One region of the Paenibacillus hebaui genome, then DNA from elsewhere that is predicted to be linked to it. Evidence: predicted binding sites of a transcription regulator. Region 1 holds the regulator's gene; the other holds the start of a gene.
What was found. The regulator NrdR, encoded in region 1, represses ribonucleotide reductase genes. The targets are predictions, from matches to a motif close to AACACNATATATNGTGTT.
Positions count from the first base shown of each region.

Region 2: the regulator NrdR is predicted to act here: its motif matches at 4,982-4,999, upstream of ACR32F_RS30165 (anaerobic ribonucleoside triphosphate reductase).

Region 1 covers NZ_CP196836.1:2,112,279-2,127,400, reverse strand. Annotated here, with positions in the region: gene ACR32F_RS09680 (helix-turn-helix domain-containing protein) at 1-79, shown strand, start outside; gene ACR32F_RS09675 (hypothetical protein) at 581-820, opposite strand; gene ACR32F_RS09670 (hypothetical protein) at 1,875-2,735, opposite strand; gene nrdR (transcriptional regulator NrdR) at 3,343-3,810, opposite strand; gene ACR32F_RS09660 (small, acid-soluble spore protein, alpha/beta type) at 3,927-4,148, shown strand; gene ACR32F_RS09655 (lytic transglycosylase domain-containing protein) at 4,299-4,862, opposite strand; gene coaE (dephospho-CoA kinase) at 4,859-5,455, opposite strand; gene ACR32F_RS09645 (manganese efflux pump) at 5,465-6,232, opposite strand; gene mutM (DNA-formamidopyrimidine glycosylase) at 6,388-7,218, opposite strand; gene polA (DNA polymerase I) at 7,335-9,989, opposite strand; gene phoU (phosphate signaling complex protein PhoU) at 10,226-10,885, opposite strand; gene pstB (phosphate ABC transporter ATP-binding protein PstB) at 10,950-11,705, opposite strand; gene ACR32F_RS09620 (methyl-accepting chemotaxis protein) at 11,931-13,109, opposite strand; gene ACR32F_RS09615 (response regulator transcription factor) at 13,258-13,986, opposite strand; gene pnpS (two-component system histidine kinase PnpS) at 14,103-15,122, opposite strand, start outside.
Region 2 covers NZ_CP196836.1:6,698,634-6,713,755, forward strand. Annotated here, with positions in the region: gene ACR32F_RS30145 (Fur family transcriptional regulator) at 1-85, opposite strand, end outside; gene ACR32F_RS30150 (GGDEF domain-containing protein) at 416-1,540, shown strand; gene ACR32F_RS30155 (aldo/keto reductase family protein) at 1,640-2,578, opposite strand; gene ACR32F_RS30160 (histidine kinase dimerization/phospho-acceptor domain-containing protein) at 2,925-4,562, opposite strand; gene ACR32F_RS30165 (anaerobic ribonucleoside triphosphate reductase) at 5,048-7,009, shown strand; gene nrdG (anaerobic ribonucleoside-triphosphate reductase activating protein) at 7,006-7,515, shown strand; cobalamin riboswitch at 7,765-7,965, shown strand; gene metE (5-methyltetrahydropteroyltriglutamate--homocysteine S-methyltransferase) at 8,170-10,539, shown strand; gene ACR32F_RS30180 (glycoside hydrolase family 3 C-terminal domain-containing protein) at 10,647-13,466, opposite strand; gene ACR32F_RS30185 (FAD-dependent oxidoreductase) at 13,837-15,122, shown strand, end outside.

The DNA of each region.
Region 1 (15,122 bases):
TGAAATGGACGAGGAGCATCTTAGTTCTTTCAACCTTAGAGAAAAAAGTAATTTGAATGACAATATCGAAAAAAAATAAGACCCTTTTGGGGTCTTTTCTATTTACCATGTAAAGTATTTTATTTTAAAATAGAACATAGCAATTGCTGCAATTACGATTACACTGTTTATTACAATAGTCTTTGTGTTAGGCTTCTTTTTCATGTGTCATCCCCTGTTGTCATTTGATAAGCCAACTAGACTCCTACAAATTAAGGAGTCCTTTTCTATGTATAATTGCTGTTACTACAACGGTAACAACTATCTTTAGCATACATAATTCAGACTAACATTACAATGCATGTAATATATTGGAGTTGAACAATGAAAAAGGGATCTTACGTTCTGATAATTGGAGACTCGTTAGCCTTACTAGGATTCATTCTGGAGAGGTTTCGAGTGGAGTTAATGTATGTCTATGTTGTGCTTGTTACGAGTGTTCTATTGTTGATAGTGGCTGTGTGGATGGCTGCTAAGGGTAAGTGAGGGTTTTGACATAATGTGAAAAGCCTATAAAGAGGAACGAAATTTCGTTCTCCCCTTACCTTCTCCCCTTCTTATGTCTTCGCAACTCAGTTAACTCTTTCTTGATTTGAATCACCCGTTCGAGAGGTGTTTCTCTATCAACTGATTCAGCAATTAAACTTTTATACTGTATTTCCAAGTCACTAAGTTTGCCTTGTGGCTTGTTCCGCAATTCTTTAGTTTTTGCTTTGCGTTGTACGAGAGTTGCACGTTTTAGTTTCATGATCTGCTCAAATAGGCTGTCTTCTTGCCGCATCGATTTCATTCCTTAGTGTGTGATGAGCTATATTATAACATAAACATTATACTTGGACAGTTTTGTCAATCGAGTAGCCCCCAAACTGGGGGTAACTGAATTGGGTACGCTCAGAGTTGAGCCGTGAGAACTGTTGGACGCTGCGTCCAACTTTCTCTGTATAATGAATAACGAGAGACTTAAACTCCCGCGTTGTATCGTCTGACCATGGACAAGTAGTCCACGGTGTTTAAGTCCGTGGTTGATTGTAGTAACCTCGAATGGTATCTACTAATGGAAGGAACCCCTTGTTCGGCTTCGATCATGTGGTTGATGTCGACCATATGATAGCCCACGACTTCAATTACTAAGTGGAATATCATCCACCTCTTACTTTTCGCCTACGTGGGCGTAAACCTTTATGTCTAATCAGACAATATGGTTGAATGATGTACTCGGTTCCTTTAAGGAACTCGGTTCTCGCACCTCAATTCTGTCGGATGAGGATTGGATCGACTTTCTAACTTCAAAGTTAAAAAGAACTCAAGTTCAACTTGAACCTGAGTTGGCACGGCGAAATTGCCGACCCAAATAATGCTTGTATCAGAACCCAGATTTGGGGTTTGACGGTATGTAATTATTTGTTAAACGGAAAACTTCGTTCCACTACAAGGGTAACTGAGTTAGGTACGCGGTGTACCTAAGTTGACTTTCCAACCTTGGTGGTCAATGTGGTCGACAGCGATTATATACACTTCTTGGGAAATATGATCATTTATGTTTATTTATATATTGGATTCGGTAAAACGCCGAAACCGAATATGATGATAGAGACAACGTTTTGCAACGAACGGTAAATATGATGGTTCGTCATTGTTGATTCTACATTGCACGGAGATAATATGCTACATAGTGAAAGACTGTACGAGAAGCATGGTGAGGATAAAGGAAAGTATGGATTGAGTGTGTATCTTGACAAAAGAGATGAAAAAGTATACAGATGAAGCATACAGCGAGGTAACAGAGGATATAGGTATTCAGATCATTAAGCTGATCGGTGAAATAGAATAAGGACTCAATCCGAGTCCTTTTTTTGTTCATTTGTTTTCTTCAATTCTGATAGTATCTCTTTGTTAACCTCTACCTGTTCTTGGTCAATTTTTATTTGTTGTTGTTTCAATTCAATTTCATTTTGCTGGTTTTGCTCTATTAATAAGTTGTGACGTTTAGTTTCCTCTAAGTCATGCTGAGAGATTTCAACTAAATCAACAACTGGGTTAGGAATTAAAAGATACTCTAAATAAGGACTAGCAATTGCATTAAAAAAGAAGAATATTAGATGAAGCAGAATCTCAAGGCTAGCAACACTAAGTTTACTTTTACTAAGATCAATATGGGTTCCGGCCTTGGCTGAAATTACATTTTCCATACTATTTATATATGGCTCAAATTTTGATTTTGTATCTGGATCATTCTGTAGTTCCTGTTCAAGATCATTGATGTTTGAAGCTATATCTTCAGGCAAAGTATCAACTATTGATTGAATAGTAGAGACGTCCATTGACTCTATCATTGCTCTATATGATGGTGAATTATAAATGCCCTCCATAGCTTTAATGCTCGCACTACTCAAATTCTTTAATTCATTTGTGATACCAATAAACGATGGAGAAGATACCATCTTAGCAATTTCTGATAACGAATCATTCCATGCTAAACCTGCTTGATGGGCAGCGTTAACTACTCCTTGGCTAACCTCCCAAGCTTGACTATATTGAGAGATAGCCTTAGAAGATAAATTTATTTGTTCAATCATTCTTGAGATAGAGGGATTGTTAATCATGTTTCGAGTTCTTGTAATTGTATTGATGTGCTCCTGTTGCAAAATAGCCGCTCGTCTTGCTAATTTAAATGACTCTCTTTCACCATTAGTCATTGGACACCTCGCTAGATATAGTACAATAATTATACTACATAGAAGATAAACAAATAAGCCCTCTAAGGGGCTGTTTTTGAAAAGTCGGGTTGTATATATCCAAGCTGTGTCATCAAGTATCTCCAAATTGATTCAACTAGGTCGGCTAGACCATGCCATGCGAAATGATTGAGTTGGCTGAAGCTTGGGATGTACTTGTAAAGTAAAATTGCTATTGCTACAGATCCAAGTATAAATAGATATTTGATTGCATCCAATTTAATTGTGCGTATGTTATTCATCTCCTTAATATTTATAGGGATATTATACCATGAGAAGACTGGAAAATAAAAAACCACGCTTTAGGCGTAGTTTCGAAATTGCTTTGTTATGTACTTTGGTAGTGTTTCTAGTAAGCGGGGTCTCCCAGCTGAGCTAAGGCCCCAAGATATGATATAACACTTGTCCAGCGCTGCATTGTTCCACAGGCGACTCCTATATCATATAAAATACAGCTTTCGCTGTCAATACCTTTTTCATGAGCTTAAAGCGATTGGAGAAGAACATGCTTTTTCCTGGAACACACAGATGGTAACCCCAGATTGCTCTTCTCCCTTTACCCACTTCATTAATCCTCGTGGTCTCCTTTGGACAACAAAGATTTCAATTCCTTCATGAACATATTGATGTCTTTGAATTGGCGATACACGGAAGCAAAGCGCACGTAGGCCACCTCATCAACTGGAAACAGCTGCTCCATCAACAGCTCACCAATCTGGCGACTCTCCACCTCAGCATCTGCTGTATTACGCAAAGCCTTCTCCACTTCAGATACCATCATCTCCAGCGTCTCGACAGAGACTGGTCGTTTCTCGCAGGCGCGGATCAGCCCACGCAGAATCTTGTCACGACTAAACTCTTCACGGCTGCCATCTTTCTTGATGACGATCAGCGGTGTCTCTTCAATCATCTCAAACGTTGTAAACCTTCTGGCACACTGCTCGCATTCCCGACGGCGACGAATCGATTTTGATTCATTAGCCGGCCTTGAATCAAGCACCTTTGTGCCTAGATAGGCGCAATAAGGACATTTCAAAACAGATCACTTCCCACGTTTTACTTTTTACCACAAATTGCCTGTAATCAATTAGTTATGAAAATCGTATTGGCGACACATAATACTTTTACCAACCCGCGAGGAGGTGAACAGCAATGGCACAAAGCAATGGTAACTCCAACAACCTGGTGGTAACTAGAGCTTCCGCAGCACTCGAGCAAATGAAATATGAAGTTGCTCAAGAACTCGGAATCAGCATTCCACAAGACGGATACCAAGGTAACATGACTTCTTACGAGAACGGTTCGATCGGTGGATACATCACGAAGCGTCTGGTAACAATTGCAGAACAGCAATTGGCAGGTCAATACCAATAATATCTGCATCGTAATATGCTACACAGAGGAGCATGGAGCGGTCGGTGAATAACCGGCCTGCTCTGTGCTTTTACTTATTTTAGACAAGTATAAGTACGCTCAGATCCACATCACAGCCAGTCTGCTGAATTGAATCCGCAATACCGAACCTTAGAATGTATTATAGATCTTTACATATTGATTATAATAATAAATGACTCGTTGTACATAGTGACGGGTCTCACCGAACGGAATATCTTTCACCGTATCGAAGGAACCGTCCCACACACCATCCCTTAGCCATCCGTTCACTTTACCTGGACCTGCGTTATATGCGGCAATCATGGCCACCTCATTGCCTTTGAATTGATCTGACAGATTACGTAGATACCATGTGCCCAACTGAATATTCCGTTCAGGCTCGTGTTTGAGTTCTTCCAGCGAAGTGCCCGGAATTTTGGCTTGTTCCATAATCCAGTTTGCCGTGTCTGGCATCAGTTGCATGAGCCCAATGGCACCTCTTTTGGATTCCTTGCTTGTCTTGAAATTGGTCTCCACCCTGATAATAGAAGCAATAAGAAACGGATCAACCTCATAGCTCTGGGATTGGGCACGAATCTCTTCCTTATAATGAATCGGATAGAACCAGGCCATCCAGTTCGTATTCAGAAATAACACCAATACAAATGATACAAACATCAACAGCAGTACCCTTTTCTTACGAAGTATTTTCATAATAGACCCTTGCGCTGTAAAAATGAGTTGACCTGCTGCTCGGTCTCCGACCACAAGCCGCTGTTATCAATGAGCACGTCAGCACGCCGCTTCTTCTCTTCAATGTCCATCTGCACATCAATACGGGCATCTGCCTGCTCTGCAGTCATTCCATCCCGGCCCATCAGTCGTTCCCGTTGTACCGATCTCGGGACATATACAACCATCACTTCTTCGAAGCCTTCCTCCAGCCCTGACTCGTATAATAAAGGAATATCCGATACTACAAGCTTGTCCGGGTAGGACAGCTCATATGCAGCAGCCCGCTCACGCATCTCCTTGCGAATCGCCGGATGTGTAATGCCCTCCAGGGCTTTGCGTTCCTCCGGGTTTTGAAACACAATACTGCCCAGCTTTTTCCGATCCAGTGTTCCGTCCTCATTCAATATGGCTTGTCCGAACCGCTGAACAGCCGCAGCCAAAACGGGATGCCCGGGCAGCATCACTTCCCGGGCAATAACGTCTGCATCAATGAGCAACGCCCCCTTACTGGCGAGAAAGGCGGAAACACTGCTTTTGCCTGTCGCGATCCCGCCGGTTAAGCCAATATTCATTATTTCACCTCACAACAACTTCATTATTCCCATAATCATTAACAATAGCGCAGGCAGTACAGACAGCCTTCGCATCCAGCGCAGAGCGGCAAATCGCAGCCCAACCCTCATGCCAAGTGACAGAAATGCACCGCTAAACAACGCAATGACCAGTGCCGTCCACAATGTGGGGAACCCGAGCAATGCTGCCCCCAGTCCAGCACCGAAGGCATCCAAGGACAGGGCAATCCCAAGCCACATCGCTTCCTGAGCAGATATACTTCCGGAGTTATCCATATCTGCTTTGGAAGGGCTGCGGAGGATTTGGATGACAACTCCCAGTTTGCGCAGCTCTAATGTAAATACCATTCGTTCCAGAGACCCGCTGGAAGCCGATTGCGCCAGATCCAGTGCAAGCACCTGATTTCTGCCTTTAGACAGAGCCTCTTGTGCTATTTCCATCCCGGTTACGATTGTGTTCTTCCCCTCACCCATTCTAGTGTCTGCTTCCAACGGTTCTTTACCATGTTTCCGAATAAGTTGCAACAGCGACCATGCGCCAATACCGATCAGAATAACCGCCCCAACCATCGAAGCTACGTCTGGAGATACCACATGAGACAGAAGCACACCTACTTGCATGGATAACGCAATAACCAGACCCGAACAGATGGAAATGACAGCAATGGATAACAGCGGAATTTTGGTCCTACGCAGCCCATATGTAATCCCGACTCCAAAACCATCTAAACTAAGCGCCAAAGCAAGCGCCAGCAATGAAATAAAATGATGCAGCACCCCGGATACCTCCCCTGTGCGGAGCACGTTCCAACTGACGATTGCCAGTATGGGTATACGCCCGCTTATTTCTGCCATATCAGTATATGGAGGGAGGAATCCAAGGGTGCTACGATTTGACGATTTCGTTCATTCGTTACAAACCATTCAACGGTTTACCTTAACGGCTGACACTTCGGACAGTAGTGTGTGCCCCTGCCGCCTACTACGCTTTTCTCAATCAACGTACCACACGTTGCACAGGGTTCGGATTTGCGTCCGTAAATTTTCAATTGATGCTGGAACATGCCCATCTCGCCTTGTCCATTCACATACGACTTGATGGAAGATCCACCTGCATCCACCGCATCTTGCAGCGTAGCCACGATCGCTTCATGTAGCACGGTTAACTGGGGCTCGGTCAGTGTCTTGGCAATGGTCTCGGGATGAATCCCTGCGCGAAATAGAGCCTCGTCCACATAAATATTCCCGATACCGACTACATATGCCTGATTTAACAGCACTGCCTTGATTTTGGTTGTCCGTTTCCCGACCGCTTCACGGAAAGCATCGACCGTAAAGGCAGGGTCAAGCGGCTCCAGTCCAAGCTTCATCAAAGGTTTGGATACCAGTTCCTCACCTGCGCTGAACAGATGCATGGTACCGAACTGACGCACATCCTTGTAACGCAATTCGGTGCCATCATTAAAGTGAAAGATGACATGTGTGTGCTTCTCCACGTCTTCATGCTGCTCGTACACACCGTACCTGCCCTCCATCCGCAGATGGGAGACAAGCACCAGCCCGTCCAGCAAAATAAGTAAAAACTTGCCGCGGCGCTCCACTCCATTTACGGTATGTCCCGCGAGTTCCAGTGCAAATGCATCTATGTCGTCCGGCCGCTGAATGATCCGCGGCAAGCTAACGGTAACATGATCAATGGTCTTGCCAACAATAAGCTGATTCAATGTTCTTCTGACTGTTTCAACTTCCGGTAATTCCGGCATGATGTTCTCACCTCCCCTATATTATAACGGAAGATGGCGCTCAGCGGGACCCTTTCTTGTGTCGAAAACAAGCGAAGCGCATATTGTAAAATAACGGAAAACCCGTGAAGCGTGTACTATTTGGCTTCGTACCAGTTATCCCCATAGCTGACTTCTGCTTTTAGCGGTACAGACAGCTCCAATGCTTTTTCCATCACGGAAGGCACCAGCTCTTTCATCAGTTCTAGCTCATCCGCCGGCACTTCGAATACAAGCTCATCGTGCACCTGAAGCAGCATACGGCTCTTCAGCTCGCGCTCACGCAGCGCTTCATCCATCTGTACCATGGCAAGCTTGATGATGTCTGCTGCCGTTCCCTGAATCGGAGTGTTCATCGCTGTACGCTCGGCGAAGGAACGCACGTTGAAGTTGCTGGCATTGATCTCTGGCAGATAGCGACGTCGTTCCAGCAACGTTTTGACATAACCGTCCTGACGAGCTTCCTTCACAATGTCATCCATATATCGGCGCACACCCTGGAATACTTCAAAGTATTGATCGATAAACTGCGCAGCCTCTTTACGCGTAATATGCAAGTTCTGCGACAACCCATAGTCGCTAATACCATAGACGATGCCGAAGTTAACCGCCTTGGCTGAACGGCGCATATCACTATCCACGTCTTCAGCCTTCACACCAAATACATCGGAGGCCGTCTTCGTATGAATATCCATATCTTGAACAAAAGCTTCCTTGAGTCGCTCATCATCCGAGATGTGTGCAAGTACGCGCAGTTCAATCTGCGAATAGTCTGCTGCCAAAATGGACCATCCTGGCTCGGAAGGAACAAACACCTTACGGATTTTACGACCTTCCTCCATCCGAATCGGAATGTTCTGCAAGTTCGGGAATTGGCTGCTAAGACGCCCAGTGGCAGCGATCGTCTGCCGATAGTACGTGTGCACCTTGCCATCCCGATCCGAGATTTCCTTCAGTAGCCCCTCTACATAAGTTGACTGCAACTTGGCAAGCTGACGATATTGCAAAATATGCTTGACCACGTCATTATAAGGGGCCAATTTCTCCAACACCTCGGCATCTGTGGAATAGCCCGTTTTGGTTTTCTTCACCACCGGCAAGCCCAATTTATCAAATAAAATCTCACCCAGCTGCTTCGGTGAATTCAGATTGAATTCAGTACCCGAAAGCTTGTAGATTTCTGTCATCAGCCTGCTGATATGTTCTTCAAACTCACTACCCAAAGCCTGCAGATCCGCTGTATTAGCCTTGATACCCCGTTTCTCCATATCTGCCAGAATGCGTGACAACGGCATCTCCAGCTCATGGAAAAGCGAATTCATCTCATCGCTCTCCAAGGCCTGCTCCTGAAGTGGAATAATGGCTGCTACTGCAGCAGCTTTACGACACAGGAAATCGCCCAATATCTCAGCTTCAGGAAGCTTGTATTTTGCACCTTTGCCCAAGACGGTGTCATCCTCCACGAGAGAAGGCAGACCATACTTGGTAGTCAATCCGCTGATCGTCTGGTTGGATTCGGTGGGATCGAGCAGATAGGCAGCCAGCTGTACATCAAAGGACGCCCCTGCAAATTCAATGCCATGCGCATGAAGTGCCAGGTCGATACGGTGCAGATCATAACCTCGCTTGGGCTCATTCGGATTGCTGAGCCATTCCCGTACTGGAGTCGCTGCTTCGGACTGAAGCAAGTCGGACGACAGGAACGTATAGGTTCCGGCTGAACCCACAGCAAGTCCGATCAGTTTGGCTTGATGCGGATTATCGCCATGTGTCTCCACATGCAGCACATCGATGGAATCAAGTGAGCTGAACAGTTCACCAATCGTTTCCTCTGTTGCGATGGAAGATTCAACCTCGGCGGCGGGAACGGCTTCCTGTTCCGAGATGACACTGCCACTGAACGACAGACGTTCGAGTAAGGATTTGAATTCCAGCTTGGCCAATGCAGGACCAGCACTTTCTTCTTTTAACCCAGCGAATTGCATATCCTCCCACGTCTGTTCCAATGGAACTTCCCGGTGGATCGTGGCGAGTTGCTTACTCATCCGTGCATCTTCGGCGTGGGCTTCAATCTTTTCTTTCATTTTTCCCTTCAGCTCACTTGTGCCGTTAAGCACATCCTCAACCGAACCGAACTGATGCAGCAGCTTCAAGGCTGTTTTCTCTCCAACCCCGGGAATGCCCGGAATATTATCAGACGTATCCCCCATCAGGCCTTTGAGATCAATGATTTGTAATGGAGTCAGACCATAACGCTCCTTGATCTGAGCAGGATCATACAATTCGATCTCGGTTACCCCTTTGCGCGTCAGCCCGATATGTACATGTTCAGAGGCCAACTGCAGCATATCTTTGTCACCCGATACAACCAGAACCTGTCTCCCGGCTTCATCTGCGCGTTTGGTTAACGTGCCAATAATGTCATCCGCTTCGAATCCTGCAAGCTCAAACTGGGCAATGCCGAGTCCCTTCAGCAGTTCTTTCAGCAACGGGAATTGTTCCGACAACTCTGGTGGTGTTTTCTCCCGGCCGCCTTTATATTCCTGATAACCTTCATGGCGGAACGTAATTTTACCCGCATCAAATGCAACCATGACATGTGTAGGTTTATGCTCTTCAAGCAGTCTCAGCAGCATCGTGGTAAAACCATATACCGCATTGGTATGCAGACCTTTCGAATTGGTCAGAGGCGGCATTGCAAAAAACGCCCTGTAAATAATGCTATTTCCATCTATGAGAATAAACTTGTCCATTCCAGCACCTCGCGTATCGTATGGTCAAACCTTCAATTACATCTACTCTCATGATAACATACACACCAGTTACAACAAAAAGATTAGCCATCTTTTCACATCATTTCCTTCCCATAAAAAAAAACCTCCTCCGTAGACAGCCTGTGCACAGGCCACCCGGGAGAAAGTTCCTTCCATTCATTTCATTACAATCTTGCCATGCATTCGATTCTCCAATTCTAATTCAATGCGCTTAACTACTGGTTCAGATCCGGACGTTTGCCTGTCACCAGATACACCGTGCTCTCGCCGATGTTCGTCGCATGGTCACCAATTCGCTCAATGTAACGTCCAACCATCATCAGCAACATAGCCTGTGACGCCTGATTGGGATGATCTGTCATTAAACTGTAGAGATCACTAATCATATGACTGTACAATTGGTCTACCTGGTCATCCGTTTGAGCCATTTTGTAGGCCAGATCGGTATTCTCTTTCAGGAAGGATTCGATGGATTCATCAATCATGGATTTTACGATTTCTGCCATTTGCGGAATGTCCACAAGTGGTTTAATGAGCTTCTGTCCATCCATGCGGAGTGTCACCTTCGCCACGTCGAGTGCAAGATCACCCATACGCTCCAGATCACTGGAGATTTTAAATGCAACGATAATGCGTCTCAGGTCCTTCGCAACCGGCTGTTGTGTAATAATCAGCTTGGAACCGAGTTCCATAATTTTGTCTTCCAGAGCATTCAGATTCGCATCATTTTTGATGATGACCTGAGCTTTCTCTGCATCCATCGTCTGTAAACTCTCAATGGCACCATCCAGTGCCATTCCGACATGCTCACCCATTTGCTGAAGCAGTGTGCGCAGTTCCTCAAGCTCCTGATCAAATTCTCTTCTGCGAATCATAGATTCAATGTCCCCCTTATCCTTCATCTCCGGGTATGCCGGGATCGTTCAAACTCACCCTTGCTTAACCGAACCTCCCGGATATATAATCCTCGGTCCGGTAATCCTGCGGCGTAGAGAATAACGTCTCCGTATCGGCCGCTTCCACCACCTCACCGTTCAGGAAAAATACCGTACGTCCCGATACTCGTGCCGCCTGGTGCATATTGTGAGTTACCATAACAATGGTGTATTTGTGATGCAATTCCTTGACCAGTTCCTCAATCTTTAACGTGGAGATTGGGTCAAGTGCAGACGTTGCTTCATCCATCAGCAGAACGTCAGGCTGGACAGCCAGCGCCCGTGCAATACAGAGACGTTGCTGTTGACCGCCCGACAGACTAAGTGCCGATTTTTTCAGAACATCCTTCACTTCATCCCACAGTGCAGCATGAACAAGACTCTGCTCCACCAACCTGTCCAGCTCAGCCTTTTGAGTTACCCCATGGAGGCGCGGTCCATAAGCCACGTTATCATAGATCGATTTCGGAAAAGGATTCGGCTGCTGGAACACCATTCCAACCCGTTTACGAAGTGTCTCCACTTCAATCTCGTTACTGTAGATATCCGAGCCGTTCAGCAGAACCTTTCCTTCCACACGAACACCCGGAATCATGTCATTCATCCGGTTTAACGTACGAAGCAATGTCGATTTACCACAACCTGACGGTCCAATGAATGCCGTAACCGTTTTCTCCGGCAAATCCATCGATATATTTTTAAGCGCGTGATGCGTATCATAGTATAAATTAAGTCCTTCAATGTGAATGAGGTCCTTCATGGATGTTCACTTCTCCTTCGCTGCAGGGACAACCAAACTCCCTTTACGTAGACCCACGCCAACGATCTAGCTCGGCTTCTGGGCCATCTTTAATATCCTACCTTCCCAATGTAAAAACAGTACCACTTCCATGTTAACGGAATGTAAAAAAGACATCTTTCACAGCCATGATCTTCTCCATCTGATCATAGTGTATGAATGATGCCTGATTTCAATCCAGTATAATTATCCGCCAGAGACCATATCTTCCAATCTCATCCGAATGTGCTCTGCTACGTCTCCAGCCGTTTTGCCTTCCAGAGCAATGTCTTCCGCAATACTGGACAAACCTGCCACAGCGGTATTCAGCTGTCTGAACGCAACGCCTCCTTGTTTCACATGAACCGAACTATCGTCAATCTCTGCCGCACTTGCTCGAACCAGCTCTACAGTCTGTCTGGTCAGTCCTCCTATATCATCAAGCAGAGAGGACATGTTCCCCGCAACTTCACGCGTCTGCTTCGCAAGAGCCCGGATCTCTCCTGCGACGACTTGGAAACCGCGTCCATACTCTCCTGCATGCGCCGCTTCAATCGAAGCATTCATGGCAAGTAACCCACTCTGGTCTGCCAAAGAACGAATGGATCGTGCCATCCCTGAACCCATCTGAATGGAATTCAGCATGTCATCCGCATGTTTCCGTTGGCCTTCCATATGCTCATATACACGGTTATAGGAAACATCCACGTGTCGAAGACTGCTCGCTCCCTGCTCAGACAACTCCATGATCTGTGTTGCCTCGTCTCTCGTCTGACGGGCAGCCTGAACCAGCTTGGTAACGGAATGATTAATCCGTGTTATTTCTTGTCTACTCTCTGTAATCGTATGTACACGTTCCTCCAAAGCCACACGTTGCAGCTTTCTGGAAAGGGACATGACATCCCGCATCGTCAGTACCCCAAGCAGCCTGTCTTTTTCCGTGACAATCAAACTGTCATAGAAATGCTGCTCATTGCGAGAAAGTGCAATGTCAATAATCGCTGTGGCTTCCTCGTACACATCCACAATGACAGGAGACGAGTCCGCTACATGGATAACCGGTTTACGGTAAAACAAATCTGCAGCAAAACGCCCATTCAATATCCGGTATAACGTCTCTCTCATTAACAAACCTAGAGGCTGCATCTGATCATCACATAATACAAGGCAAGGGTACTCCTGATCCTGATTCAGCAGGGTTGCTGCTTCTCCACAGGTTGTATGAATCCCAACAGCGGGAACTTGACGACAATAGTCACGCGCAGCGACGACATGATCTTGGGTAGCCACAACGGTATTTTTCTGCTCCACATTCGGTATTATTGATTCTTCACTATATAAAATCTCTTGGGGCTGGTCAGGCTTCACTTTGAGCAACATGGGCATAAATGCGCAACTCCTTTACGTATGAGCTCCATCCTGAGGCGGATTATGTAGGTCCAAAGTATCACTCAGACAGTTTTATGCTACTCCTTAAACGTAAAGGAAAATAATTCTTTATGTTAACTAAACGTAAAATAAAACTCCCCGATCATTAACTCGAATGATGGGGAGTTTTTCTTTTGACAACCAATTTATATCCTACACCGCGAATGGAATCAATATGAACTGATTCCGGGTCAAGCTCCAGCTTTTTGCGTAATGAGCTGACATGAACGTCCACTGTGCGTTGACCTCCGATATAATCGAAGCCCCAGACCGCATTCATCAGATCATCCCGTGTGAGCACCACTCCCGGCTTCTTAGCCAAGTATAGAAGTACTTCAAACTCTTTGGGACGCAGACTAATGGAATGTCCACCCAGTGTCACTTCATACTTCAGAGGATAAATCTCCAGCTCTCCAAGAATAATTCGTGAGCCATCCTTGTCCTCAGGCTGCGGCAAATCTTCACCATTCGAATATCGTCTCAATACCGCATCCACCCTGGCTAATAACTCAGATACACCAAATGGTTTGGTAATATAATCATCGGCACCCAATTTCAGCCCCTGTACAACCTCGGCTTCACCGTTCTTGGCCGTCAGAATGATAACGGGTGTACTGACACCCTGAATTCTTAACTTGTTCAGAATGTCCAGACCATTCATGCCTGGAAGCATCAGATCCAGCAAAATGAGATCAAATTCCTGGGACAAGGCCCGGTCATATCCTGCAGATCCGTGATCCTCAGCCGTAACGTCATACCCTTCCTGTGTCAGGTTATACGTGAGTAATCTCGATAATGTAGGTTCATCTTCAATAACTAGCAAACGCTGTGCCATGATACCCCTTCTCTCTTCATAGGTTGTCTGTTGCCACAACACTTTTTCTATCATAGCATTTATTTGTTAACGCGGTGTAAAACAATACAACCTTTTTACATTTTGCTCCCACACGCCTACATCTCTTCGTCCTGAATTAATGGAAGGATAACACGGAACGTTGTTCCCATGCCCAGTTCACTTTCTACAGACAATTTGCCATGATGCAGTTCAACCAGATGTTTAACGATGGAAAGGCCAAGGCCAGTGCCCCCGGAATTACGGGATCTGCCTTTGTCCACGCGGTAGAACCTTTCGAAGATTCGTGGCAAATCTTTCTTCGGTATGCCAATACCCGTATCCGACACGGCAAACACAACTTCATCATCGTTTTGATCATCCATCTTCACCTGCAACTTCACGCGCCCACCCTCGGGGGTATAGTTAATTCCGTTGGATAACAGGTTGATGAATATCTGCTTCAGCTTATCCTCATCGGCTTCAATGTACAGTTCCTCCGGAGCATGCATTTCCAGACGAATCTGCTTTTTCTCCGCCACCGTGGACAAGGTGCCCAGCACCATTTCGAAGAACGAGTGCACATGAACAGGTGAGCATTGCAGTGGCGCGCGTTTGGATTCAATTTTGGATAACTCCAGTATATCCCCAATTAACCGGTTGAGTCGGTCTCCTTCGTCGTAGATGATCTTCAGGAATGAACGCTCTGTCTCCTTATCCTGCACTCCGCCACTGAGTAAGGTTTCAGCAAACCCTTTGACCGCAGCAACCGGTGTCTTGAGCTCATGAGAGACATTCGCAACGAACTCACTACGCATCGACTCCAACCTACGAATCGCTGTCACATCCTGCAGAAGGAACAGCATGCCACGATACCCGCCATCATCTTCGGACATCGGAACTCCGTCAATACGGATCAGTCTTTCCTCCGGGTTGAACACACTCACTTCTTCATGCATCCGTTCTCGAAGTGCAACGCTCTCTTCAATGGTACGGGTTAACTCGTAGTGTCTCTTCAGTTCGACATAAGGCTTACCTGTAACTTTTCCCGCCTGAATGCCCAGCATACGCTCCGCTTCCCGATTGACCAGTGCAATGGACTGTCCTGCATCGATCATGACAATACCTCCGGTCATATT
Region 2 (15,122 bases), 2.6 Mb from region 1:
CATCCGCTGCGGTCGGATGGTCTTCTGAATGACGTACTACATCATAAACGGCCTGTCTTTGTATCGTCAGATTTAAAGTTCTCACCAGCAATTCTCCTTTATTTATCCATTCAAAAGTCAGCATTTTGCATCATTCGACGCTGGTTGAATGGATACAAAATGCTCAAGTATATAAGATGACATAGCAATCAGCTGATTGTTATGATTCCCTGAAATATCTAAATTAATTTTGATTTAGATTAAGTATAAATCTTAATGTATGATGAAGTCAATATTACTTCTATGTGTTGTAATTGTATGGATAGCTCAGTATTTTCTCAGCATCCATCTCAATAATTTGGAATAATATGGTTCGCTACTATGCTGTTTTTCAGATAAAATATAGGGATGTGCGCAAAAAAAGGGGGGATGCTGGTTGCTAAGCACGTTTTTCGTAAATATCTGTGTCATGATCACGTTTATGTATGTGTCCGGAATCATCGCCAAGTTCAATAGTATTCGTTTGCCCTTTCCCTCACTGCGTGTTCAGATGATCGGTGGTATATTATTCGGTATCTACGGAACTGTGCTTATGAACTATTCCTTCCCCCTGAACGAAAGCACCATCGTTGATCTGAGGCATCTGGCCATCGTAACAGCAGCCGTGTATCTGGGAGGGCTTGCCTCGGTCATCTCGGGACTCCTTATCTCAATCCTGCGTATTGTGATGTTTGGATTATCACCCTCTGCCATTGATGCGGCACTCGTCATGACCCTTATCGGACTATCCGGTGTATATTTTGCCTATGCCCCCTGGTCAAGATTAACCAAGATTATTACCATGAATCTGCTGGGTATAACCCTGATCTTTATTATCCTTATGCTTAATACCACCAGCTTGAATTCGTTAATGAAAGTATATCCGGTACAGATGACGATTTCCTTTGTCGGTGGACTCTTTATTTATTTCATCGCAGAATTCATTAATAAATCGAATGAGATGTTATTCCTGCTCGAACGAAGAGCCTCTACTGACCATCTTACCAACCTAAGCAATCGTCGACAGTTCGAAAAGTCACTTGAACTGCAGCTGGAACGTTCACGGGAATACAAACAGAAGCTTTCCCTGCTGGTCATCGATATTGATCGATTCAAAAAAGTAAATGACACCTTCGGTCATACTTCCGGTGATGCAGTCCTGAAACAACTCGGACAACTGCTCATTAAGCATGCCCGATCCGCAGATATGGTCTCACGAAATGGTGGCGAGGAATTTGCACTTTTGTTGCTCGACTGTGGTCATCACCAGGCGATGGCGATTGCCGAATCCATCAGACAGTCTGTGGAAAAGTATCACTTCGCCCTGCCCGACGGCCATACGATTCGTCTAACCATTTCTATCGGTGTAGCTGTGTTCCCGGATCATTGCGATGACCGGGATGACGATGATTTCTTCGAGCAGGCTGATCGTGCCTTATATGAAGCCAAGAATACGGGACGTAACAGGGTCTGTGCCCTTCCACTTCGTTCCACGCCAATTTCCAACCAAAGTCAGCTCTGACTTCCCATGTAGAAAGGGATGCCCTATCCACCATTTCAGGTGGACAGGGCATCCCTTCTTAGTCATTAATGAGCTTCTCAACCACTCACTATTATGGCATCAAGCCAGTATTTGTTCGATTTCTTCAACGATTGCAGCATCCAGCTTCACACCGGAAGCAGCTGCATTTTCTTTCACTTGCTCGGGACGGCTAGCCCCTACCAATGCACTGGATACATTGTTCTGTCGTAAAATCCAGGCCAGGGCAAGTTGCCCCACCTTCAGATCCAGCTTGTCCGCCACCTCAATTAACTGACGAACCTTGCCGATGCGGTCTGCGTTGATTTTCCCTTCATCCCAGCCCAATTTCGCGGCCCGGCTGTTCTCGGGAATATCGGATACCGAAGTGTATTTGCCCGTCAACAGCCCTTGAGCCAGCGGGGAATAAACGACTTGTCCAATGCCTTTGCGCTCACCGAGCGGAATGATTTCATTCTCGATATAACGATCAAACATATTGTACACAGGCTGGTTCACCACGATATGGTCCAGCAACAGTTGATCGGCTGTCCCCAGTGCAGCTTCCATCTGTGCCGCCGTCCATTGACTAACACCAACATAGAGCACTTTGCCTTGACGTACCAGATCGTCCAGTGCTCGCAATGTCTCCTCAATCGGTGTCTCCGTATGATAACGATGGCAATAATAGATGTCTACATAATCAACACCGAGCCGTTGCAAGCTGGCATTGCACTGCTCCTTGATATGTTTACGGGATAATCCTTGGTCATTGGGCCCGTCGCCCATTTTGCCAAAAACCTTAGTTGCAAGCACATACGAATCACGGGAATACGCTTTCAAAGTCTGCCCAAGCAGTTCCTCGGCTGCACCCCGCTCGTACACATTAGCCGTATCAAAAAAGTTGATTCCTTCATCGAATGCAGTTTCAATTGATTTCACCGCATTTTCACGCTCCACATATCCTCCGTACGTCAGCCAGCTACCCAGGCTGATCTCGCTTACTTTCAGTCCGCTTCCACCCAATCTACGGTATTCCATTGAATGCACATCCTCCTCTAATTAAACTGATGAATGATGAAGTTCCCTCTCTATTGTAACGTAATCAGCTCGGATTAAAAGGGCTTAGGGCCGGAATTTGGAAAAACTCAAATAAGCGCACCCTGATCAGGTGCGCCTGGATAATCACGCTTCTCTTTACTTTAAGTGCGTGTTCAAAAAGACCGGTTTTCAGTACCGAGAAGATGGGATGAAGCTAGAAATGGAGTAGCGGAGCGTAGGGAAAACGACGTGAGCAACGGACATTTCGGCTGAATTCCATATTCGATGCTGATGATGCCACCAGGCATCCTTCGTAATCAAAAGCGGACTTTTTGAACTACCTCATTTAATGCAAAATGACGTTTAGGGCGTTCAATAGATCCGCCTGCTTCACAGGCTTCGTCAAAACCGCATCAAAGACTTCCGCTTCATGCGGATCGATATGCATGCCATAGGGAATCAGAACAATGACTGGCAAGTTCTCATTCCGCAGCTTCAGCTCATGTACAAAATGGACTGCGTCGCCCTCCAGCAAACCCATATCCACAACCGCCACATCTGGTTGGAAGCCTTCTCGGATCCATTCATTCGCTTCGGTTAAAACAGAGGTCATATGCACATCCATTTCCCATCTGCGCATCAGGGAAGATACCCCTTGCAAAATATCAGGGTCTTTGGCAAGCAGCACCTTTTTCCCCTTCAGTCGTTGCTGAATATTGGCAAGCTGCGGTAATTCCCAGTGTCTGCGAAGTGGCAGCCTGATCTCGAACTCCGTCTGGTTCTCTCCTATGCCATGCACCTGAATACGCCCATGCATTAGAATGGCAAGATTCTGGCTCACTGCCAAACCAAGATTGGTACCTATCAGCTTCTGTGTACTAATGTTTCCGTCCAACTTGTTAAATGCTCTGAGCTTCTTGTCCGAAGATAACATTCGGCCTGTGTACTTCACATGGAGTTGAAGCATACCCTCTTCTTCGTCCTCTCCCTCATCCACGGATGCCGTGATTAGTACCGCTCCTGTGCGCGTTGAATCCATGGCATACTGGATGACATGCGCCAGCAGCTGTCCGATCTTAATCTCGTCCCCAACGAATACCTGGGATACATTCAGCTCAAGATTCAATCCCAACTCAATGTTCTTACCCATCGCAAGTCCCGCATAGAGATAGACAGTATTCTCAATGGTCGCTACCAGATCGAATGGATCATCGTGAACAACCGTTTTGCCTGCATCGTTAATGTTGAAATTCATCATGTTGTTCAGCAGAGAAAGCAGGATATTTCCGCTGGTTTCAATCATGTTCACATACTCTGTCTGCTCCTCGGGCATATCGGGTGTACGCATCAGATCCGTAAGTCCCAGAATACCATTCAGCGGATTGCGAATCTCGTGGCTCATCAGCGACAGCATCTGCGTTTTGGTCATCGCCTCAGATTCGGCACGTTCCTTCTCTGCCTGCAGCTGTTCCTGTAGTTGTTCCGACACACTCAGCTTCTGCTCCTGAACATGTAACGTATTCTCCAGATCCACGACATATCCCAAAAAAACAGCCATTGCCTTGAGCGTTTTCATATCCGTTTCGCTGATCTCATAATCGGGATCATCCATGAGACAGATGGTACCGAATGTTTCCCCGGATCTCCGCATAATGGGAATGCCTACGAAGAATCGGTTCCCGAGTCCACTCGTCACGTCCATGGACCGCGTAAGCGGATGTTCACATGTATCTGAAATGGTCAGGACGCTGCCTTTATCTCTTAATACCAGGCTGCAATATGAAGCTTCAAATGGAAGTTCACTGCCTTTGGCAACCCATACTTCCTCCCGGTTAAATGCTTCCAGAATGACATTGGTCACCCCATCATTCGTGGCAACGAAGATGGTGTTCACCTTCAGAATGCCGCTTAATACATCAACTATATGGGACGCGGCTTCCTGTATATTTTCATAGAAGCCCTCGTTAATACCTACCGTTCCCATGATTCACCCCTCTTGTCTTAGCTGCACTTCAAATCCGTATTCCACAGAAAGATTCCATCGAGTATCGAGGGCTCAACATTTTCCGAATTAACTGTCACAACCTATTCATATATGATTAACACCGCAGAAGTCAAAGAGAATCAATCGTGAGCATCCACATTTCAACCCTCTCATGAGAGCCTGATATGGGCTCATGCATCCATGACAGGAAGGCGGACCAGCCCTTTCCTCTGCAGGTTTTCTGTCCTTGTCCCAAATATTGTCCACTGCATCGCAGGGTAGATAGAGATTATACGCTTCCCCTTCCACTTTGAACACCTTTATCATTCAACGCTACAGATAACGAGTGTTCAAGCCATCATCGGGTGTGAGGATTGTCACACCCAAAAAACCATATATAGTTTATAAATGGATAAAGAAAAACTACATATAGTGTTCAAGGAACATTATCCCTATACAAACTCATTTTTTAGGAGGAACCTGATATGAACGTGCTTGAGTACGACTCTCCACCCGCATCCGATCTATTATCCGACCTGGGAAGACGCATTATCGGCGCCGAAGACGCTGATACGCTAAGAGAGAACGCCAACCTGAACGGAGACTCTTTCAGCGGCAAGATGAGCAGGCTGGGTTCGGAGACGGCCAAGTGGCATGCTCTGCGTCATGTGCTGCCAGAGGAGCTTGCCCAAGCCGTGGAGAATGGTGATCTGTATGTGCATGATCTGGATCAGTATGCCCTCGGAACAACAAATTGTATCTTTATTCCGTTTGATCGGCTGCTGGCTTCCGGTTTCAACACGGGGAATGGCTCTGTACGTACACCACAGACGATCATGTCTGCAATGGCGCTGGTTGCCATTATTTTTCAATCCCAGCAGAACAGTCAGTACGGCGGAGTATCAGCCAATAAAATCGACTGGGATCTCGCACCTTACGTACAGCGCTCATTCCGCAAGCATTATCGCAAGGGACAGCGGCTGTTTGAGGAGATTGCCCTGATCGAGGATGAATTGCTGCATCTCGACAGCCTTGAAGCCAAGGAGACGTGTCCGCGAGCCTTCGCCTTTGCGTCCGAAGAAACAGAACTGGAAACCGTACAAGCTGCGGAGTCCCTGATCCATAACCTAAACACCATGAGCAGTCGGGCTGGCGGACAGATTCCGTTCACATCGCTGAACTACGGAATCTGCACTTCAGCAGAAGGCCGTCTGGTATCCCGTTCGTTGCTGGAAGCGACCATCCGTGGACTCGGTAACGGGGAAACGCCTGTATTTCCGCAGCATATTTTCCAATGCAAGCAAGGGGTTAATCAGGCCAAGGGAGAGCCTAACTATGACTTGTTCCAGCTCGCTGTGACCTGCTCTTCACGGCGGATGTATCCCAATTTTGTCAACGTGGATGCTTCCTTCAACCTGCCTTACTATCACCCGGAAGATCCCGATACGATTATTGCTACCATGGGATGCCGAACACGTACACTGGCCGATCGCTTCGGACGCAATCGCCAGAGTGGCAAGGGCAACCTGTCCTTCAACACCATCAATCTGGTCAAGCTGGGCATTCGATATGGGATCTGTCAGGGGGCAAGAGCTGTCGCTGACCGGGCAGGTTTCTATACTGCACTGGAATCGGTCATGCACAATGCAGCGGATGGACTGCTGCACCGTTATCGCATTCAGAGGGCACAGCCTGCCAAGGCATCGGACTTCATGATGCGGGAAGGTGTATGGGAGGGCGGCGAGCAATTGGCTCCGAATGATCCGGTTGCCGATCTGCTGAAGCACGGTACATTATCCCTTGGTTTTATTGGGCTTGCCGAGTGTATGACCGCTTTATATGGCCGTCATCATGGACAAGACCCGCATGTACATCGTGAAGCATTAAACATTATTCGTACCATGAGAGAGTTCTGTGACAGAATGAGCGAGCAGCACAACCTGAATATCACGCTGTTCGCTACACCTGCCGAAGGATTATCCGGGAAATTCACCAAAATTGACCGAGAACGCTATGGCAGCATTGCAGGCGTCAATGATCGGGAATACTATACGAATTCATTCCATATTCCGGTCTATTATACCCTTCCAGCCTATCGGAAAATCGAACTGGAAGCCCCCTTCCATACGTTATGTAACGCGGGCGCCATCTCCTATGTCGAACTTGACGGGAATGTACGAGCCAATACCACGGCTTTCCAACGGATTGTACAATACGCACTGGCGCAGGATATCGGCTATTTCTCCATTAATCATCCGATTGACCGTTGCCCGGCGTGCGGCTATGAAGGCGTCATTGGTGATGTATGTCCTGGATGTGAAGCACACGAAAATCATGTGCACTTTCAGCGGCTACGCCGGGTAACCGGATATCTGACCGGTGATTACAAAGTACGCTTCAACACTGCCAAGCAGGCTGAAGTACGCGACCGGGTGAAACACCGGTGAATCTGTACGGTTATATCCCAGAATCGGTGAATGAAGGTACAGGCCTGCGTGCTGTAATATTTATCAGCGGATGCCGTCACGCCTGTCCAGGCTGCTTCAGTCCAGATTCGTGGAGCTTCCGTGCAGGTGAACCCTTCACGGAAGCAAGACAGCAGCAGATTTTGCATGAAGTGACCGCTCATCCCCTTCTGGATGGCATTACGTTATGCGGAGGTGACCCTTTTTTCTCAGCGGCAGAGTGTACCTCCTGGGTTCGGCAGCTTCGTGCTGCAAGACCTGATCTGACGCTCTGGGCCTACACAGGTTTTGTTTATGAAGAACTGATCACTGATCCTGCTCGAGCGGAGCTTGCCGGACTCTGCGATGTCATTATTGATGGTCCTTATCTTGCGTCTGAGCGTGATGTGTCCTTGCCTTTCCGCGGCAGTCGTAATCAGCGAATCATTGATGTGGGTGCAACTATGGCTGGTGAGACAATCGTTACAATGCAGATTGATGCGTTGTAACGATTTTTTTTATGGAGGGGGAAACAGCAACGTGTGATGGTTATCCGACTGAGTATAAAAGAGGTTAATCCATGAAGATTCCACGCGTTCATTGGACTCGATTTTATTTCCGATCGGATTAATAATATATATTGCAACCTACCAGAGTATGGTCTATGATTGGTAGCATAAGAACAAATGCATGGTCACTGCATAATTATACAATTCATGCATGATCATTAATTTCATAGCCGGAGATGTGCACGCACATTTCCGCACAAGGAAACAGGTGCCGGCCGCAGCTACATGCGTGGCCAGGCTTAATAGGGAAGCACGGTGCAAATCCGTCGCGGTCCCGCCACTGTAAACGGGAAGTCTGTGCATAACAATCCACTGGTGTAACCACCGGGAAGGAATGCCGCATGACCATGATCCGTAAGCCAGGAGACCTGCCTGTTTCGACAGCATCGCGTGACCTACGGAAGATAGGGAGGTGTTAGAGCAACCGCTAAAATAAACTTATAGCAGGTGTTCTTTCCTATTCTATCGTTGTGCACAATCATCATTCGTGATGCCTGTCTCTCCGGTTATGGATTGGAAGGAACACCTTTTTTGATGTTGCAATTCATAGATCATTTGGCTTGATTCGGTACACCCTTTGCATGATTGGAATGAATATTTATAAATGAGGAGGCGCAACAACAGCAGCAATCACAGGTACTTACAGGCAATCTGGGTTACCCCCGCATCGGTGCGGGACGTGAATGGAAAAAGGCTCTTGAATCCTTCTGGGCTGGACGCATCGATGAGTCCGCGCTGCATCAGGAACTGACCACGCTTCGACTGCAGGATCTGAAGAAACAGCAGGTACAGCAGCTTGATCTGATTCCGGTGGGCGACTTCTCCTATTATGATCACATTCTCGACGTATCGGCCATGTTTGGCGTCGTTCCCGAGCGTTTTAACCATACAGGTGGACCGGTTCCGGTATCCACATATTACGCAATGGCCCGAGGCAATGATCAGGCAACTGCCTGTGAGATGACCAAGTGGCTCAACACCAATTATCACTACATCGTACCTGAGATTCATAATGATACTGCATTTGCACTGCTCGAAAATAAACCCCTTGCCGCCTATCGCGAAGCGAAGCAGGAGCTTGGGCTGGAAGGCAAACCGGTCGTTGTCGGCCCGTACTCGTATGTACGATTCGCCAAAGGATATGACCCGGAACGCTTTGCGGAGATTGTTACACGCCTCGTTCCTGTTTACGCCCAGCTCTTGGCAGAACTTCAAGCAGAAGGCGTTCAGTGGGTACAGATCGACGAGCCTTCCCTGACGCTGGCTGTCTCTTCCGAGGATGAAGCCTTGCTGCAGCAGGTGTATGCTGCACTCGCACAAGCTGCACCGGAACTAAAGCTGTTGCTCCAGACCTACTTCGAATCGGTGGAAGCCTATCCGGTCGTAACCGCATTGCCTGTAGCCGCAATTGGCCTGGATCTGATCCACGGTTATGAAGGCAATCTTGCCAGCCTGCGGGAGTATGGTTTCCCGCAGGATAAATGGCTTGGCGCCGGTGTCATCGACGGGCGCAACATCTGGCGCGCCGATCTCGCAGAGACGGCGAAGCTGCTGGAGCAGGTGGCTGAATTCGCAGCCGAAGGCAAGCTGATCATTCAGCCTTCCTGCAGCTTGTTGCATGTACCGGTCACTGCCGCTCAAGAGAGCGCGCTTGATCCGGTACTGCGCAATGCCCTTGCCTTTGCCGACGAGAAGCTGGAGGAAATCGCGACGCTCGGCACGTTGTTGTCCAGCGGTGCGAAGCTGGCCGGGCAGGACGATCAGGCAGCGGCTGTAGCTGAAGCCAGCCACCGCGTAGAGGCCAGCACCGAGGCGGTGCGCCTGCTGGGCGAGTCCGAGTCACGGACAAGCCTGAGTGGTGCCCCCGCAGGGGTGCAGGCTGACGAGCTGCTGCGTCGCAGCACGTCATTCCAGGAGCGGCGCGAGCTGCAGCAGCAGAAATGGCCGCTCCCGTTGCTGCCAACAACAACGATTGGCAGCTTCCCGCAGACGGCAGACGTGCGCAGGGCACGCGCCCTCTTCCGCAAAGGCGAATGGAATGCGGAGCAATATGACGCCTATGTTCGAGAGCAGATCCAGGAATGGATTACGATCCAGGAAGAAATCGGTCTGGATGTGCTGGTACACGGTGAGTTTGAACGTACAGATATGGTTGAGTTTTTCGGTGAGAAGCTGACTGGATTCGCCTTTACCAAAAATGGCTGGGTACAATCCTACGGTTCACGCTGCGTGAAGCCGCCTGTTATTTACGGAGATGTGCTGTTCAATGAACCCATGACAGTCAAAGAAACGGCTTATGCCCAAACACTGACCAGCAAACCGGTTAAGGGTATGCTCACAGGCCCGGTAACGATCCTGAACTGGTCCTTTGTACGCTCGGATATTCCGCGCAGCGAAGTATCTTACCAGATTGCTCGCGCCATTAAGGATGAAGTTGAAGCACTGGAGCACGCAGGCATTGAGATGATTCAGGTGGATGAGCCAGCTCTGCGTGAAGGGCTTCCGCTTAAACGTAGCAAGTGGGACGAATACCTGCAATGGGCTGTGGAATCCTTCCGCTTGGCAACAGCAACCGTGAAACCAACAACGCAAGTGCATACCCACATGTGCTATTGCGAGTTTGATGACATTATTGAAGCCATCAGCGATCTGGATGCGGATGTCATCTCCATTGAGACGTCTCGCAGCCACGGAGAACTGGTGGGCAGCTTCGAACAACACACCTATGACAAAGGAATCGGACTCGGCGTATACGATATCCATAGCCCTCGTGTTCCGGGCAAAGATGAGATGCTCCATATGATTGAGCGTGCACTACAGGTACTTCCGGCAGATCTGTTCTGGGTAAACCCGGATTGCGGACTGAAAACACGCGGTAAAACTGAAGTTGTGGATGCCTTGCGCATTATGGTGGACGCAGCTCGTACAGCGAGAGAACGCGTTACCGCCAACACCTCCATCTAAAGCTATATTTCTCTAATCACTATTCTAAAAGTTGGATCACAAACAAAAGGGGATGTCCTATCGTCATGAACATGACTAGGGCACCCCTTTTTAGCATTATTATTTGTTTAACGAATCTCGAAATGACTGATACGTACACCTGCGGACATCACAAGGTATACATCCTGCGCACCTGCTGCACCCAGGAGTTCTGCCTTAACGGTAGACCACTGCTGGGCTTCGCCTTGTGCCAGTTCCACACGTCCTGCGAGCGTACCGTCAGCCGCACCAAGCCGTACTTCCAACACTGTGCCTGCTTTTTCTGCGGATACACGAGCTTCCATTGCTGCTGCACCACTACCCAGATCAGCATCCTTGAAGGCAATCCATCCTTGCTCTCCAATTACGCGTACAGCACTTCCGCCCTCTTTGCTCTCATCCAGATCAACACTCAGGTACGCATCGTAGTTCTCGGCACGAGTAGCGATACTCAAGTTACGAGAAGGAATCGTCTCCCCTTCTACCGTCAGATCAGCAACAAGCTGAACATCGGAGGAAGATTTGCCTACCATGATGGAATAGGTTCCGCTTTCCACCACATAACGGTCACGAGTGACATCCCAGATAGCCAATTCTTGCACAGGCAAGGTGAAGCTAACTTTCACTGTAGCTCCGGCTTTGATATGAAGACGACGGAATCCTTTTAACGTTTTGAGTGGACGTTTCACTCGGGATTTACCCGCACGAACATACAATTGTACAACCTCGTCACTGGCGATAGATCCGGTATTGGTCACATCAACCGTTACTGTAATGCTGCCATCTGTTCCAGCTTGGGCAGGGTTAAGCTCCAGATTGCTGTATTCAAACGCTGCATACGTCAAACCATGTCCGAACGGATACAGTACATCGCCTTCAAAATATTGATACGTCCGACCGGATTGAATGATATCGTAATCTTTGATGTCGGTCAGTTGATCTACGGATTGTACCCATGTCATGTTCAGACGGCCTGCTGGTGCATAGTCGCCATACAATACGTCAGCCACTGCGTTCCCCAGTTCCTGTCCTGCATGTGAAGTGTACAATACAGCCGGAATATTCTCCTGAACCCAGTTGGATGTGAACGGGTAACTGCCCACGATCACCACAATCGTATTCGGGTTAGCGGCATATACGGCCTCAACCAGACGTTGCTGGGATTCTGCCAGTTCCAGACTTGGACGGTCGATCTCTTCTTTACCATTCACAAGTGGATGGTTACCAACAAAGACAATCGCTGTTTCCGCCTCCTTCGCTGCTGCTACAGCTTCATCCAGACCATTCACAAGCACGTCCTTCTTGAAGGTCTCCGTAGCACCGAAGGATTTCAGTTCTTCAGACACCGCAAAGGCATCATTTCCACCATTCGGTACAGTTACCGTTTTGCCATTCCACGTGGTCATGCCGATACTACCGTCATGTTGTGGCAGCAGGTGGAAGACTTCCTTGACGAACCAGCCGTATACTTCATTCGCAGATGCAGTAACCGTCTCTTCATCCGTAGTCAGGTACTTCCCATTGCTTCCTGCCTGAAGCGTATAGCTACCGAAGCCCCAATCCGCTAACGTAAATGTCTCGGCTTCCCCGGAAGCCATAACAGAAGATTTCTCCCTTCCAGCCAGTCCGACAGCCTTCCCGCTTGCGACGGAAGTCAGCGTAATCTGATCATTTCCATCCTTGAATGTTACCTTGTCGCTACCCACTTTGCCGCTGATTGCTTCAAGAGGAGATACACTATACGGCATGGTTCCTGCATACCAGTCACGATAGACTGTTCCGCCCAGTTGACCAATCACAGCCACTTTACCTGCTTTGGTTTTATCCAGCGGGAGGGTGCCTTTATCGTTCTTGAGCAATACAACTTGTTCTCTCGCTGCTCTCAAAGATAATGCCTTGGCCTTCTCCGTCATCATGGACTCTTCGCCAATGGAGGCGTATGGGTTGCCTTCTTCCGGATCGAACTCCCCCAGGCGGAAACGTACTCGGAACGTGTTAAACAACGCCAGGTCGATATCTTTCATCGTAAGTGTGCCTTGCTCCAATCCTTCACGAAGCGCTTGCTTGGACAGATTGGCGTCATCTGTGATGCTATCAATTCCAGCCTTCACAGACTCTACGGTACCCGGTGTGTGGGAATCATAGTATTGATGATCGTTCATGATGCCCATCACGTCTCCTGCATCACTAACAACAAAACCATCCATGCCCCATTCGCCTTTAACAACCTCGTTCACAAAAGGGTGCAGCAACGCCGGAGTACCATTAATGGAGTTGTACGCGGTCATCATGGACTGTGCGCCGCCTTCCTTGAACGGTTTCTCGAACGCTTTCAAATAATATTCACGCATGTTACGCGGATCAATGCTAGAAGAGCCACTGCCACGGTCCACTTCATTATTGTTCGCCAGGAAATGCTTTAATGTAGCAACTGCCTTGAGATACTTCGGGTGATCACCCTGAATTCCTTTTACCAATGCTGTGGTCAGCTCGGCTGTCAGTTCCGGATCTTCACCATACGCCTCTTCATTCCGCCCCCAGCGCGGGTCACGTTCCATATCCACTGTAGGTGCCCACAGGGTAAGACCGTTTACTGCTGGATTGCGTTTGTAAAATACACGTGCTTCGTCTCCGATCACGGAGCCGATCTCTTTCATCAATTTGGCATCCCATGTGCACGCGAGCCCCACCGGCTGCGGGAATGAAGTAGCCTCGCCAAGCCAAGCCAGCCCGTGTGCTGCTTCTGTGCCGTGTTTATATGGAGCAATACCCAAGCGTTCTACCGCTGGTTGATATTGCAGCATGGATTCAATTTTCTCATCGTCCGACAGACGGGATACGAGGTCTTTTACACGTGTATCAAGTTCGAGCGTAGTATCCTGAAACGGATATTTCGTTTGATTGGTCATGATTGGAGTCTCCTTTGGTTTATCGGTTGTTGGTTTAAAATGATAGCGATTACACTCATCAAGAAAAAACCGATATCAATCCGAATGAATTTGTTCTTTAAAGGGATCAATAAGTCCTTTGTATTCAACGTTTATATGAATATGGATCTACTTTCAACGCAAAACCTAAAACGGTTTCGATTATCCTATCATATAGCATGTTTAACAAAAAAAACAGAGGTTCTGCGCAGGAAATGGTGAACATCCCCTAACAAATCTGCATAGGATCGTTTTTTTCTGGCACACTCTGGCAATCATGAATATGAGTACAACGACGTGCACTGAACAACACCCCATTCAATAGATTGAAGATGATCAAGGAGGAAGACAAATGAGCGACAATCCGCAGCCCAAGACGGGTCTGCCCCCGGTCCCGGAATCATTGTGGCGTGCTACGCATGAATTCGACGCCTATCCTAAGCTGACAGAAGATATCACCGCCGACGTAGCGATTATTGGTGCGGGCATTGCCGGGATTACAACAGCCTATCTGCTGGCACAGACGGGCATGCGTGTGGTCGTGCTGGAGGCTGGAAAAGTTCTGGATGGCACGACTGGCCATACCACCGCCAAGGTATCTGCACAACATGGCGTGATCTTTGACGAATTGATGCACCACTTCGGACAGGAACAGGCTCGAATGTACTATGAAGGCAATGCTGAAGCGGCCAAGTGGATGCGCAGTCTGGTCAAGGAAAAGCAGATTGATTGTCAGTGGGCGGAGGAAGATGCCTACGTCTATATTCAATCGGAAGAAAATATCAAAAAGCTTGAGGTCGAGCTTACCGCCTATGGCAAACTGAATATCCCTGGTGAGTGGGTAGATCCTCTCCCTATTCCGGTTCCAGCCAGAGCAGGCATTCGTATGCCAGGTCAGGCACGCTTTGATCCGCTCGCCTATCTGCATTACCTGCTCGATTCCGCTGTGAAACACGGGGTCCGTATCTATGAGCACACGACCGTAACCGATGTGGAGGAAGATGCTTCACTGCATGTGAGAACCTATGGAGACGGACCATCCGTAACAGCGGACCATGTCGTCGTGGCTTCTCATTTTCCCGTCTATGATCCCGGATTCTATTTCACACGGCTACACGCGGAACGATCCTACGCCGTATTAGTCGAACCTCAGAAGCCGTTTGCTGGTGGCATGTACATCTCTGACGATGAACCAGCTCGGTCGCTTCGCGTAGTCGTTCATGAAGGGAAAGAACTCATTCTCTTCGGGGGAGAGAATCATAAAACCGGACAAGGCATCTGCACCTTCGGTCATTATGAACGCCTTGAGCAGTACGCAGCGGAGACATTCGGCATTCGCAACATTCCCTTTCGCTGGTCGGCCCAGGATCTGATCTCCATTGACAAGGTGCCTTACATTGGACCAATTACCGGAAGACATGAGCGTGTCTACGTGGCGACTGGTTTTGCCAAATGGGGTATGACAACGGGCACGATGGCCGGGCATCTACTCGCGGATCGCATCACCGGGCGTGACAACCCGCATGCAGCTGTATTTGATCCAGCAAGATTCAAAGCCGACCCAGGCATGAAGAACTTTATTGTGGAAAACGCCAATGTAGCCAAAGAATTAATCTCCGGTAAAGTAGGTATCGTTCA